DNA from 3 places in the Mesorhizobium sp. B2-2-3 genome. Region 2 is predicted to be linked to each of the others. Evidence: predicted binding sites of a transcription regulator. Region 2 holds the regulator's gene; each other region holds the start of a gene.
The links. Region 2 encodes PhoB, which activates phosphate uptake and scavenging genes when phosphate is short. Its sites were predicted from a motif close to TGTCATNNANCTGTCAT; they were not measured.
Positions count from the first base shown of each region.

Region 1: a site for PhoB is predicted at 2,556-2,572, ahead of phnF (phosphonate metabolism transcriptional regulator PhnF). Genes of this name have one in related genera too.
Region 3: a site for PhoB is predicted at 1,931-1,947, ahead of FJ951_RS24950 (LTA synthase family protein). Genes of this name have one in related genera too.

Region 1 covers NZ_VFWC01000002.1:341,126-345,317, reverse strand. The annotation lists partial or broken gene FJ951_RS04815 (alpha-D-ribose 1-methylphosphonate 5-phosphate C-P-lyase PhnJ) at 1-295, opposite strand, end outside; gene FJ951_RS04810 (carbon-phosphorus lyase complex subunit PhnI) at 292-1,404, opposite strand; gene phnH (phosphonate C-P lyase system protein PhnH) at 1,406-2,017, opposite strand; gene phnG (phosphonate C-P lyase system protein PhnG) at 2,017-2,478, opposite strand; gene phnF (phosphonate metabolism transcriptional regulator PhnF) at 2,595-3,344, shown strand; gene FJ951_RS04790 (zinc-binding alcohol dehydrogenase family protein) at 3,468-4,192, opposite strand, start outside.
Region 2 covers NZ_VFWC01000017.1:29,630-33,821, reverse strand. The annotation lists gene xylF (D-xylose ABC transporter substrate-binding protein) at 1-367, opposite strand, end outside; gene FJ951_RS25305 (ROK family protein) at 627-1,868, shown strand; gene phoB (phosphate regulon transcriptional regulator PhoB) at 1,876-2,565, opposite strand; gene phoU (phosphate signaling complex protein PhoU) at 2,585-3,292, opposite strand; gene pstB (phosphate ABC transporter ATP-binding protein PstB) at 3,318-4,121, opposite strand; gene pstA (phosphate ABC transporter permease PstA) at 4,118-4,192, opposite strand, start outside.
Region 3 covers NZ_VFWC01000016.1:84,519-88,710, forward strand. The annotation lists gene FJ951_RS24950 (LTA synthase family protein) at 1-1,892, opposite strand, end outside; gene fabD (ACP S-malonyltransferase) at 2,169-3,110, shown strand; gene fabG (3-oxoacyl-[acyl-carrier-protein] reductase) at 3,243-3,980, shown strand.

The DNA.
Region 1 (4,192 bases), on a different contig from region 2:
TAACCGCCACATTGGCGACCTTCTTGAAAAAGGCGCGGATCGAGACCGCATTGGTGGTGTCGTCGGCGCCCTGGTCGATGACCTTCAGCACATCGTCGGGGCCGATGATCGAAGCGGTAACCTGGACGCCGCCGGTGCCCCAGCCATAGGGCATCGGCATCTCGCGCGAGGCGAACGGCACCTGATAGCCGGGAATGGCGATGCCCTTGAGGATCGCACGGCGGATCATCCGCTTGGTCTGTTCGTCGAGATAAGCGAAGTTATAGGCGGCGATGTCGGTCGGTTGCGCGCTCATTCCGCGGCCTCTTTCTTCTCTTCAATCTTGCTGGGATTTTCGCGGGCGTCGTACTCGGCGCGCATGCGGCGCACGAGGTCGAGTTCGGCCTGGAAGTCGACATAATGCGGCAGCTTCAGATGTTCGACGAAGCCGGTCGCCTGGACGTTGTCGGAGTGCGAGATGACGAATTCCTCGTCCTGGGCGGCGGCGACAATGTCCTCGCCGAGTTCGCTTGCACGAAGAGCGCGGTCGCAGAGTGCCATGGCCATCGCCTTGCGCTCGCTCTGGCCGAAGACCAGGCCATAGCCGCGGGTGAATTGCGGTGGTGCCTTTGCCGAGCCCTTGAACTGATTGACCATCTGGCATTCGGTGACGCGCACCGTGCCGAGCGGCACGGCGAAAGGCAGTTCGGGCACGTCGAGCTCCAGCTCGACCTCGCCGATGCGGATCTCGCCGACGAAGGGATGGTTGCGGGCATAGCCGCGCTGCGTGGAATAGCCGAGCGCCAGCAGGAACCCCTCGTCGCCGCGCGACAGCGCCTGCAGGCGGATGTCGCGAGCCATCGGGAACTCCAGCGGCTCGCGGGTGATGTCGCCGGGGACATGGTCCTGAGGCATGTCTCCGTCCGGCTCGATCAGCCCATCGCGAGCGAGGATCGCCGAGACGCGCGGCATTGCCTGCGCTTCCGTCTCGCGCCGCAAGGGCGCGGCGACATCGGCGCCGGCGGCAAGCTCGGGATCGAGCAGCCGGTGCGTGTAGTCGAAGGTGGGCCCAAGCAACTGGCCGCCGGGCAGGTCCTTGTAGGTCGCCGAAACGCGGCGTTCGACCAGTATGGTGGCGGTGTCGATGGCATTTGTATAGCCAAAGCGCGGCAACGTGGTGCGGTAGGCACGCACCAGGAAGATCGCCTCGATCATATCACCGCGCGCCTGCACGATGGCGAGTGCGGCGAGTTCGCGGTCGTAGAGCGAGCCTTCGCTCATCACCCGGTCGACGCCGAGCGCCAGCTGTTCGACGATCTGGTCGAGGCGCAGCGCCGGCACCGAGCGGTCACCGCGCCGACGATCGGCGAGCAGGCTGTGGGCGTTGGCGATCGCCGCTTCGCCGCCTTTTACCGCGACATACATGCTAGGCCTCCGTCGTCTTGATGCGTGTCGTCCGCGGCAGGCAAGCGAGGCTGTCAGGTGCCGCCAGGATGATGTCAACGCCGCGCGGAAAGCGCTTGATGTTCTGCTTCCACTGCTCGATGAAATGGCGTGGCATGCGGGCTGGCGCGATCGTCGCCGTCTTCTCGATTCCCGGACCTTCGAGCAGCAGCGGCGTGCCTGACGTGAGATCGCCGACCTGCAGGATCAATGTTGTCGAGCGGTCGGGATAGTCCTGCGTGCCTTGCGAGAAACCGTCGAGTGCCATCATCTCGGCCGGCGAGGCCACAAAGGCGAAATGCGCGTCGGCCGGGGTGTTGGCCAGCGGCGCGCCGCTGTGAAAGCCGAGCCAGGACATGACCGCTGCCGAGGCGTGCAGGGCCGGGTCCAGCCAGAGCGGCGTGTCGTTGTCGCACAATGCCAGCGCAACCGCGCCCGATATCGCCGAAAGCGGCGCCGGCGGGCGGGCCAGGGCCGGCAAGGATTGCACGCTGCCCGGCCGCGCCATTGCGTCCATGACGGCGCGAAACACCGTCTGGGCGTTGAACACCGGATCGGCGAACCCGCCCTCGATCGATTGCGCTGCGATATCCATCAATCTTCTCCGCGAACCATGGTGAAGAAATCCACCTTTGTTGCCGCCGTTTCGGCGCGGCGCTTTTCTCGTGCCGTGGTCAAGGCAGCCCGCAGCGGCCCGAGAAGGCCCGTTTCGACCGCCTCTCGGTGGGCGGGGTCCTGCCACAGCGCGTCGGCGATGGCCGCCAGCTTCGCCTTCTGCTTGTCGCGGCCGAGCGCATAGCAATGGCCGACCTGTCCGGACGGCAGGCGCACGGTGGCACGGGTCACGGTAGCCTCGCCGACATTGAACGGCGCGCCGCCGCCGCCGATGCGGCCGCGCATGGTGACCAGGCCGGTCTCGGGACCGCGCAGCAGTTCGGCCTCGGCAGGCAGGCCGGATTCATTCCAGAGGCGAACGATGTCGTCGCCGCTGGACTGCGCCAGGGTTGCCATGGCCGCCTTGCGTTCGGCCTGGTCGCGCGCTTCCTGTCCTCGCATGAGCAACATCCTTGCTTCTAATTTGTCTATTGATATAGACAACCATACGAATTATACCCATTACCTAACGCGAGTCCATGACGGGTGCGTGACAGGGGCCGGCCAGGGGCGAAACCGTGAACGGAAAACACGTGGCTGACGGTATCGAGCGGCGCAGCGGCGTCTCGTTGTGGCGCCAGATCGCCGACCGAATCCTGCAATCGATCGCTGCCGGCGATTTCGCCGAGAATGCCGCGCTGCCGCCGGAGGTGGCGCTGGCCGAGCGCTATGGCGTCAACCGCCACACGGTGCGCAGCGCCATCGCGGCGCTCGTGCAAGACGGGGTACTGCGGGCCGAGCAGGGGCGCGGCACTTTCGTGCTGTCGCGCAAGCGACTGTCCTATCCGATCGGCGCGCGCACGCGATTTTCAACCGGCTTGCAGGGCCAGGCGTCGGAGCGGCATATCGTGCTGCTGGCCTCATCGGTCGAGCCCGCCAGCCGGCGCGTCGCCGAAGCCCTGGGCGTTGCCAGGGGATCGGATGTGATTCGCCTGGAGACGCGCGGCGAGGCCGATGGGAAGCCGGTGTCGCGCGCTTCCGGCTGGTTCGACGCCAGGCGCTTCGCCGGCATCGATGTGGCCATGGCCGAGACCGGGTCGATCACCGCATCGCTCAAGCGTTTCGGCATAGACGATTATCTCAGGCAATCGACGGTGCTGTCGGCGCGTCACGCCGATGCTTCCGACCTTGCCGACCTCGATCTGCAGCCGGGCGGCATCGTGCTGGTCACGGTGGCCGTCAACATGACGCCGGACGGCCGGCCGATCCAATTCGCCGAGGCGCGCTTCCCGGCGGAGCGGGTGGAGCTGAAACTGTCGGCGCTGTAGGCGTGTCGGCCTAACGCTGGAATCAGACCAGCCCGGTCGCGCGCACTTGTCAGCGGCTTGGCGTTTGGGGGTCGACCTGCGCGGGGGTGTGGTCAATTCGGGCCGGGTTCACGGCCTGCCATGTTATGCCCCTACCTCGATCACGGCCTTGATCAGCCCGGATTTCTCATGCGCCCAGCGGGCGAGGTCACGTGGCGTGTCGGCAAGCGTGGTGCGGTGGGTGACGAGCTTGGCCAGCGGCACCGCGCCATCGCGGATCGAAGCGGCGACGTGGTCGAAATCGGCCCGCAAGGCATTGCGGCTGCCGACAAGCGTCATCTCGCGCTTGTGGAATTCGGGGTCGGAAAAGGCGATGTCGTCCTTGACGACGCTGACCAGCACCAATGTCCCGCCATGCGCGACATGAGCGAAGGCCGACTGCACCGAGCCGGTGTTGCCGGTGGCGTCGAAGACCACGTCGAAGCCTTCGCCTGATGTCGCTTCGCTGACCAGATCGGATGCCGCGCCGCGCGACCCGTCGAGGGTCTTGAAGCCGAGTTCATTGGCGGCGAAGCGGAGCCTTTCGCTGCTCATGTCGAGCAGCGTCACGTCGAGCCCGGCGATGCGGGCGAAGATGGCGGTGCCGAGCCCGATCGGTCCGGCGCCGATGACGAGCGTCCGTGCGCCGGGATCGGCACGCGAGCGCCGCACCGCATGGGCGCCGATGGCCAGGAATTCGACGGCCGCGGCATCGGCCAACGACAGGCCGTTGGCTGGATAGAGGTTTTGTTCCGGGATAAGGATCTGTTCGCACATGGCGCCGTCGCGATGCACGCCGAGCACTTCGATCCGGACACAGCAATTGGGTT
Region 2 (4,192 bases):
AGACGTCCTTGTTCTCGATCAGGCGGTCATAGCCGACGACCGGAATGCCTTCGTCGAGCGCCTTCTGCACCGCCGGGCCGATGGCGGAGGCGTCCTGCGCCAGGATGATCAGCGAATTGGCGCCCTGGGAGATCAGGCTCTCGACGTCGGTGAGCTGCTTGCCGGGATTGGACTGGGCGTCGGCGGAAATATACTTGTCGCCGGCGGCTTCGATCGCCTTCTTCATGGCGGCCTCGTCGGTCTTCCAGCGCTCTTCCTGGAAGTTCGACCAGGAAACGCCGATGACCTTGTCCTTCGCCTGCGCGACCGACGCGAGCGTCAGCGACATGGCGACACCCGCCAGGATGGCGGCTGTGAATCTCTTCATCTTAATCCTCCCTGCGCCGCGTATGGCGCGACCAAACAGGCCCGTAGGCCGGCACAAAGGCTCTATTTTTTCGAGCCTCGAAAAAACACTGGTCCATCGTCGGAACGCTGTCAACGTCGATTCTGATGTATTTTGATGTCCTCGTGAATTTTTTTCGAGCTCCGGAATAAATAATGACAGCCAAGGCCGGTTCTGCCAGTATTTGACGGTCGTCGGGATCCTGGGGAGAGAACGCGGCGACGGGGAGGATGCGAGAAACATGTCGGTCGGAATCCGCCACGACGATTTGCGCCGACGCAACCGGGCAATGGTGATCGCGGCCGTGCGCCGTGCCGGGCAGCCCTCGCGCACCGAGATTGCCGCGACCACCGGGCTCAGCCATTCCACCATATCGGCGATCTCCTCCGACCTGATTGGCGAAGGCATCCTGGCGCAGAGCAAGCCGAGCGAGGCCGGTGCGCTGAAACGCGGCCGGCCGCAGGTCGGCCTCAGCCTCAACCCTGAAGCCGCGGCGGTGATGACCGTGGTGCTGTCGCTGAATTTTCTCTCCGTCGCCGTCATCGACTATGCCGGCCAGGTGATATCTGAAGAGCAGCGCCGGCTGGACACGCTCACCCTGTCGCGCGAGGCGCTGATCGGCGAATGCGTGGCCATCGTCAGGCGGCGGTTCGAGGATCCCGACCTCGACGTCGGCAGCATCGCCCGTATCGCGCTGGCGATCCAGGGCATCACCGACACGGATGCGCGCACCATGCTGTGGTCGCCGATCACGCCGCAGACCGACATCGCCTTCGCCGACATACTGGAGGCCGAGTTCGGCATTCCCGCCACCATGGAGAACGATTGCAACATGATGGCGGTGGCGCTGCGCTGGCGCGATCCCCAGCGCTACCGCGACGACTTCATCGCCATCCTTTTGTCGCACGGCATCGGCATGGGCTTGGTGCTGAAGGGTGAACTGTTCACCGGCACCCATTCATCCGGAGGCGAGTTCGGCCACATGATCCATCGCCCCGGCGGGGCGCTCTGCCGCTGCGGGCGGCGCGGCTGCGTCGAGGCCTATGCCGGCAACTATGCCATCTGGCGCAACGCGAGGCAGCTTGGCGAGGACACCGAGCCCGTCGACGTCAGCGACGCCGACATGCGCACCCTGGCGGCCTCGGCGCGCGAAAAGGACGGGCCGGAGCGCGAAGCCTACCGCAAGGCCGGCGAGGCGCTGGGTTACGGCCTTGGCAGCCTGTTCGCGCTGATCGATCCGGCGCCGGTCGCCATGGTCGGCGTCAGCGCCGCCGCCTTCGACCTGATCGAGCCGGCTCTGCGCGAGGCCATTGCCCAGACCGCCGGCGGCCAGCACTCGAAATCGATTTCCTTCGACACCGAGCCGAACGAACTGCCACTGATCCGCGAGGGCTGCGCCATGCGCGCGCTGACCTTCGTCGACCAGGAGATTTTCGCGCCGGGGGCACAGGCGAAATCAGGCGTGGGCGAGAACGTTGCGTGACATATCCCTAGTCTTCGCGAATCGCATACCCCGCGCCCCGAATGGTGCGGATCACGTCAGGCATGCGGCCATTGTTGACCGCCTTGCGCAGCCGGCCGACATGCACGTCCACGGTGCGCTCGTCGATATAGATCGTTTCGCCCCAGACATTGTCGAGCAGTTGGCTGCGCGAGAACACGCGGCCGGGATGTCGCATCATGAATTCGAGCAGGCGGAACTCGGTCGGCCCGAGCCGGATCTCGCTTTTCTTGCGGTAGACCCGGTGCGATTCACGGTCGAGCACGATGTCGCCGACCTTGAGCACGCTGGACAGAACTTCGGGCTTGGCGCGGCGCAGCAGCGCCTTGACGCGTGCCATGAATTCCGGCGTTGAGAACGGCTTGACCAGATAGTCGTCGGCGCCGGTGGAGAGACCGCGCACCCGGTCGCTTTCCTCGCCGCGCGCCGTCAGCATGATGATCGGCAGCCGCTCGGTCTCGGGCCGCATGCGGAGACGGCGGCAGAGCTCGATGCCGGACACCGCCGGCACCATCCAGTCGAGCACAAGAAGGTCAGGGACATTCTCCTGCAAGCGGATCTCGGCTTCGTCGCCGCGCGTCACCACCTCTACCTGATAACCCTCCGATTCCAGATTGTAACGGAGCAGCACACCCAGCGGCTCCTCGTCCTCCACCACCATGATGCGTGGCGCGATCATCGACTGGTCACCCCTGCCGTCAAGCCGCTGGCGCCGACATCGCCGTCTCGTCCTGCTTCGGGCGATTGGCGGGCAATTGCGTGCCGGTCAGCACATAATAGGCATTTTCGGCAATGTTGGTCACGTGATCGCCGATGCGCTCGAGATTCTTGGCGCAGAACAAAAGATGCGTGCAGGCGGTGATGTTGCGCGGATCCTCCATCATGTAGGTCAGCAGCTCGCGGAAGACCGACGTGTATTTGACGTCGATGCGTTCATCGTCGGCGCGCAGCTTGGCAAGTGCCGCGGCATCGCGCGCCGCATACTCCTCGATCACGCCTTGGACCTGGATCAGCACAAGCTGCGCCATGGCGTCGATGGAGTGCGACAGGTCGCGCGGCGTGGCGGCAAGGCCGACGGTGCCGACGCGCTTGGCGATGTTCTTGGCGAGATCGCCGATGCGTTCGAGATCGCCCGCCATGCGGATCGAGCCGACGACATGGCGCAGATCGTCCGCCATGGGCTGCCGCTTGGCGATCAGGGTGATGGCGCGGTCGTCGAGTTCGCGCTGGCGCGCATCCATGATCGCGTCGTCGGAGACGACGCGCTGGGCGAGCGCGTTGTCGGAATTCAGGAGCGCCTTGGTCGCGCCGCCGACCATCGATGAGGCGAGATCGCCCATGTCGCGGATCAGCCTGCTGATCTGTCCGAGATCTTCGTCAAAGGCTGCGACTGTGTGTTCGGCCATGATCTTGGTCCTCGTATGCCTGGGATCAGCCGAAGCGGCCGGTGATATAGTCCTGCGTGCGCTTCTCGCGGGGCGACGTGAAGATCTTCTCGGTGCGGTCGAACTCGACCAGCTCGCCCAGATACATGAAGGCGGTCTGCTTCGACACGCGCGCCGCCTGCTGCATGTTGTGGGTGACGATGACGATCGTATAATCGGCCTGCAACTCGTCGATCAGCTCCTCGATCTTGGCGGTCGACAGCGGATCGAGCGCCGAGGCAGGCTCGTCGAGCAGGATGACCTCCGGCTTCACCGCCACCGTGCGGGCGATGCAGAGGCGCTGCTGCTGGCCGCCCGAAAGGCTGAGGCCGCTGGCGTTGAGCTTGTCCTTGACCTCGCTCCACAGTGCCGCGCGCTTCAGCGCCTGCTCGACACGGCCGTCCATCTCCGCCTTGCTGAGCTTCTCATAGAGCCTGACGCCGAAGGCGATGTTCTCGTAGATCGACATCGGGAACGGCGTCGGCTTCTGGAACACCATGCCGATCTTGGTCCTGAGCAGGTTGAGATCCTGCGAACGGTCGAGGATATTCTGGCCGTCGAGCAGCACTTGGCCCTCGGCGCTCTGCCTCGGGTAAAGCTCGTAGATGCGGTTGAAGACGCGCAGCAGCGTCGACTTCCCGCAGCCCGAAGGCCCGATGAAGGCGGTGACGCTGCGCTCGGGCAGCGACAGGCTGATATCCTTCAGCGCCTTCGACTGGCCATAGTAGAAATTGAGGCCCTTGACCTCGATCTTGGCTTTCTCGACCGCGACTTCGGGCGTATTCAACTCGGTGGACAACATCGGTTTCATCTGTCCTCTCTGCGTCCGGTAAGGCTGCGGGCGAAGATGCTCAGCCCGAGAACCGTAAGGGTGATTATGAG
Region 3 (4,192 bases), on a different contig from region 2:
GGGAAGAAGTCGGGCGCCGCGTGGCGTTTGCCGAACATCATGTCGTATTGCAGCAGCCGGAAGTCGCGGATCGCCGGGTCGATCTGCTTTTGCCGCGCCCAATCGGGCGTGGCTTCTCCCGCCGGCGTCAGCAGCAGATTGCGGTCGACCACGCGGTAGCGTTCGCGCATCTCGCCCAGGAAGCCGGTATAGTAGGGGTGGGTGATGCCGGCCGTTTTCAGGATGTGATAGGGCAGGAAGGCGGGGCTGACGGCGCCCATGTCCTTGGCAGGGCCTGTGCGGTTCGACCAGATGACCAGTGGCGTCTGATGATGCTCCAGCGCCGCCTCGGCGGAAGCCTCCTTGCGCGGCGCGACATTGTCCTTCATGAACCCGGTCTCTACATAGACCGGCCCAAGCGGCGGCAGATGGTCGCCGAAGAAGGCGATGACGGTGGGGCGAGAGCGTTTCTTTGCCCATTCGATCAGGCGTTCGAGACCGCGGTCCGCGTCGGCCGAGCCCTCGGTGTAACTCAGCAGCGATTCACGCGCCCATTGGCTGATCGGCGCCTGCACGGTGTGGGTCGGGTTGTAGTAGCGGTTCGGCTCGTAAGGGCCGTGGTTCTGCAGGCTGACGGCAAAGAAGAACACCGGGGCATCGCTGGCATCGGCCTCGCTGATGATCTCGTCCGTCATCGCCGCGTCGGATGCCAGCGGCCCGCGCTTTTGCATCGGCGGCAACGTCTCTTCCGATCTGAAGTCGTCGAAGCCGAAATCGGCATAGACCGCGCCGCGGTTCCAGAACCAGTTGGTGCCCGGATGGATGGCGCGCGCCCTGTAGCCCTCCCTCTTCAGGAAGGTCGCCAGCGACGGCGTCGGCGTGCGCACATATTGCTGGTAGGGGATGCTGCCGGCCGGCAGGAAGGCGTTGGAGAAGCCGGTCAGTGCCTCGAACTCGATATTGGCGGTCATGCCGCCGAATTCGGGTGAGAACATGGAGCCCGAACGCAGCGCCCGCACGTTGGGGATCGGATCGGGCGTGATGGTGACCCCGGGCAGCTTGGTCGGATCCCAGAAGGATTCGCTCATGACGACGATGATGTCGGGCTTTTCCTGGGGCACCGAGGCGGTCACCTGCGGCCTGTCGATGGCCGCGATCGCCTTTTCCGAATAGCCTGGCGGCGCCGAGACATGCGCCATCGGCACGTTCAGCGCGAAGGCGAGCGCAAAGCCGTTGGAGGCGTAATTTTCCTTCTGGTCCCACATAATCGGGATGATCTGCAGCCGGTCCCGGGTCCAGGAGAAGGTGGCATAGTCCATGATCGAGACGAAGAAGGCGAGCAGCGGCACGGCCAGCGTCAGCCGGGCGAGACGGCCCTTGCGGCTGAGTATGGGCACTTTTCGACGCCAGACCCGCCAGCCATAGATGAGCAGCGACAGGCCGGCGACGATGCCGACAATCATGGCAAGGGCAGTCATCGGACGGTCACGCACCAGAAGCGGCAGCAGCGCCACGATCTGGCGGGAGTAGAGGAAATCGGTCGGGTAGAGGGGATCGCCGAGATAATGCGATTTCTGGTGACCGATGAAAGCCAGCGAGAGCGTCAGCGGCGCGACGATCATCAGGCTTTGATAGCTGCGGCCGAAAACGGCATCGAGGCCGACCAGAACCAGTGCGAACACCACGATCGTGGTCCAGCCCGGCTTGAGCGGCTGCAGGAAGAAGGAAACCGTGCCGGCGAAGTCGCCGCGCACGATCAATTCGATGGCGAACACCAGGACGGCCGCGATCAGCAGGCTGGTCAGCCCATAGCGTATGGTCGGCCACTTCCGTCCCGGCAGGTAGCCGGTGGAAGGATCGTCTTCCAGAAACTGTGGCGCGGCTTTGCCTGCGCCTTTCGAAATCCTAGCCACTTTAACTTCCCCACCCAGCGACAGACCCGTCACTCGATTGTCATGGAATTGTCACGCAAAGCTAGCGCCTGTGGCGGAAATAAGAAGAGCCAGCAAACGATTCGTGAGCGGTTTTCATCAGGAGTGATCGCCAAAAAGCCTTTTGGAACAGGCACTCGGCCGGCAAAGCTGCCAAGGGGCCGGGTCGAACCGGGCTTGACTTGGCAGGCCGCGTTGCGTCACAGGCAGGAAAATTCGTGTATCAGGCAAGCAGAACCGAGCTTTGGGAGCCCACACATGGCCGTTGCATTCACCTTTCCGGGACAAGGCAGCCAGGCTGTCGGCATGGGCAAGGACCTCGCCGATGCCTTCCCCGAGGCGCGTAGGGTTTTTAGCGAAGTCGACGACGCGCTCGGCGAAAACCTGTCGAAGCTGATCTGGGAAGGGCCGGAAGAGACGCTGACGCTCACCGCCAACGCGCAGCCGGCGCTGATGGCCGTATCGCTGGCCGCGATCAGGGCCTTGGAAGCGCGCGGCTTCTCGCTGAAGGACAAGATTACCTACGTCGCTGGCCATTCGCTGGGCGAATATTCGGCGCTTGCCGCCGCCGGCTTCGTCTCGGTTGCCGATGCCGCCAGGCTGCTGCGCATCCGCGGCAATGCCATGCAAGCGGCGGTGCCCGCCGGCGAAGGCGCCATGGCGGCGATCATCGGACTGGAGCAGGCCGATGTCGAAGCCGCCTGCGCCGAGGCTGCCAAAGGATCGGTCTGCCAGATCGCCAACGACAATGGCGGTGGCCAGCTGGTGATTTCCGGCGCCAAGGCAGCGGTCGAACTGGCTGCCAAACTGTGCACGGAAAAAGGCGCCAAGCGAGCGCTGATGCTGCAGGTCTCCGCGCCCTTCCATTCGGCGCTGATGGCGCCCGCCGCCGAGATCATGCGCGAGGCGCTGGCCGGGGTAACCAAGAACGCGCCTGTCGTGCCGCTCGTCTCCAATGTCACGGTCACTCCGACCAGCGATCCCGAAATCATTGCGCGCCGTCTGTTCGAACAGGTGATCGGCCGCGTGCGCTGGCGCGAGACGGTGGAGTGGTTCGGCGCGAACGGCGTCACCACGCTCTATGAAGTCGGCGCGGGAAAAGTGCTTTCAGGGCTGGCCCGGCGCATCAACCGCGAAATCGCCACGGCATCGGTCGGTTCCGCGGCCGAGGTCGAAACCGCACTGGCGGCGCTCGGGTGAGGCGCCGCGTGTGAATTTGATGGCGCGGCTTGTATCGCTGAAGATATTCCGTTGGTGATGGCAATCGGATACCCGCGAGACGTATACAGATAAGGTTGCTCGCTGAGCTTCCGAAACCAAAGAGGAAAACACATGTTCGAACTGACCGGCCGCAAGGCACTTGTCACCGGCGCGTCGGGAGGCATCGGCGAGGCGATCGCCAGGGTGCTGCATGCGCAAGGCGCCATCGTCGGCCTGCACGGCACGCGCGTCGAGAGACTGGAGGCGCTGGCCGCCGACCTGGGCGACCGGGTGAAGCTGTTTCCGGCCGACCTGTCGAACCGCGATGAGGTCAAGGCGCTCGGCCAGAAAGCGGAGGCCGATCTCGAGGGCGTCGACATCCTGGTCAACAATGCCGGCATCACCAAGGACGGGCTGTTCGTGCGGATGTCGGACGCCGACTGGGACAGCGTGCTCGAAGTCAATCTGACGGCCGTGTTCAGGCTGACGCGTGAGCTGACCCATCCGATGATGCGCCGTCGCCACGGCCGCATCATCAACATTACCTCGGTGGTCGGCGTCACCGGCAATCCCGGCCAGACCAACTACTGCGCCTCCAAGGCCGGCATGATCGGCTTTTCCAAATCGCTGGCGCAGGAGATCGCCACTCGCAGCATAACCGTCAACTGTGTCGCCCCGGGCTTCATCGAATCGGCGATGACCGACAAGCTCAACGACAAGCAGAAGGAGGCGATCATGGCCGCTATCCCGACGCGCCGCATGGGCACCAGCGCCGAAGTGGCGTCCGCCGTCGCTTATCTTGCCTCCAACGAGGCCGGCTACGTCACCGGCCAAACCATCCATGTGAACGGCGGCATGGCGATGATCTGATCGGGTCGGCCAAAGCATGCATTTCGGGCCGAGCCCGGGCATTCGCGGTGGCTTTGGGACGGCGACAGGCAACGCCTGGGCGGGCTGTGAAAAGCGACCATTTCGGCTTGGACGCCCACGATTTTTCGTGTAATGCGGCCCGCAACCCGGCGGTTCGGGCAAAAACCGGTCTGCGGCCATTGCGTTTCCGGCGGGACCATCTTTCAGCTTGA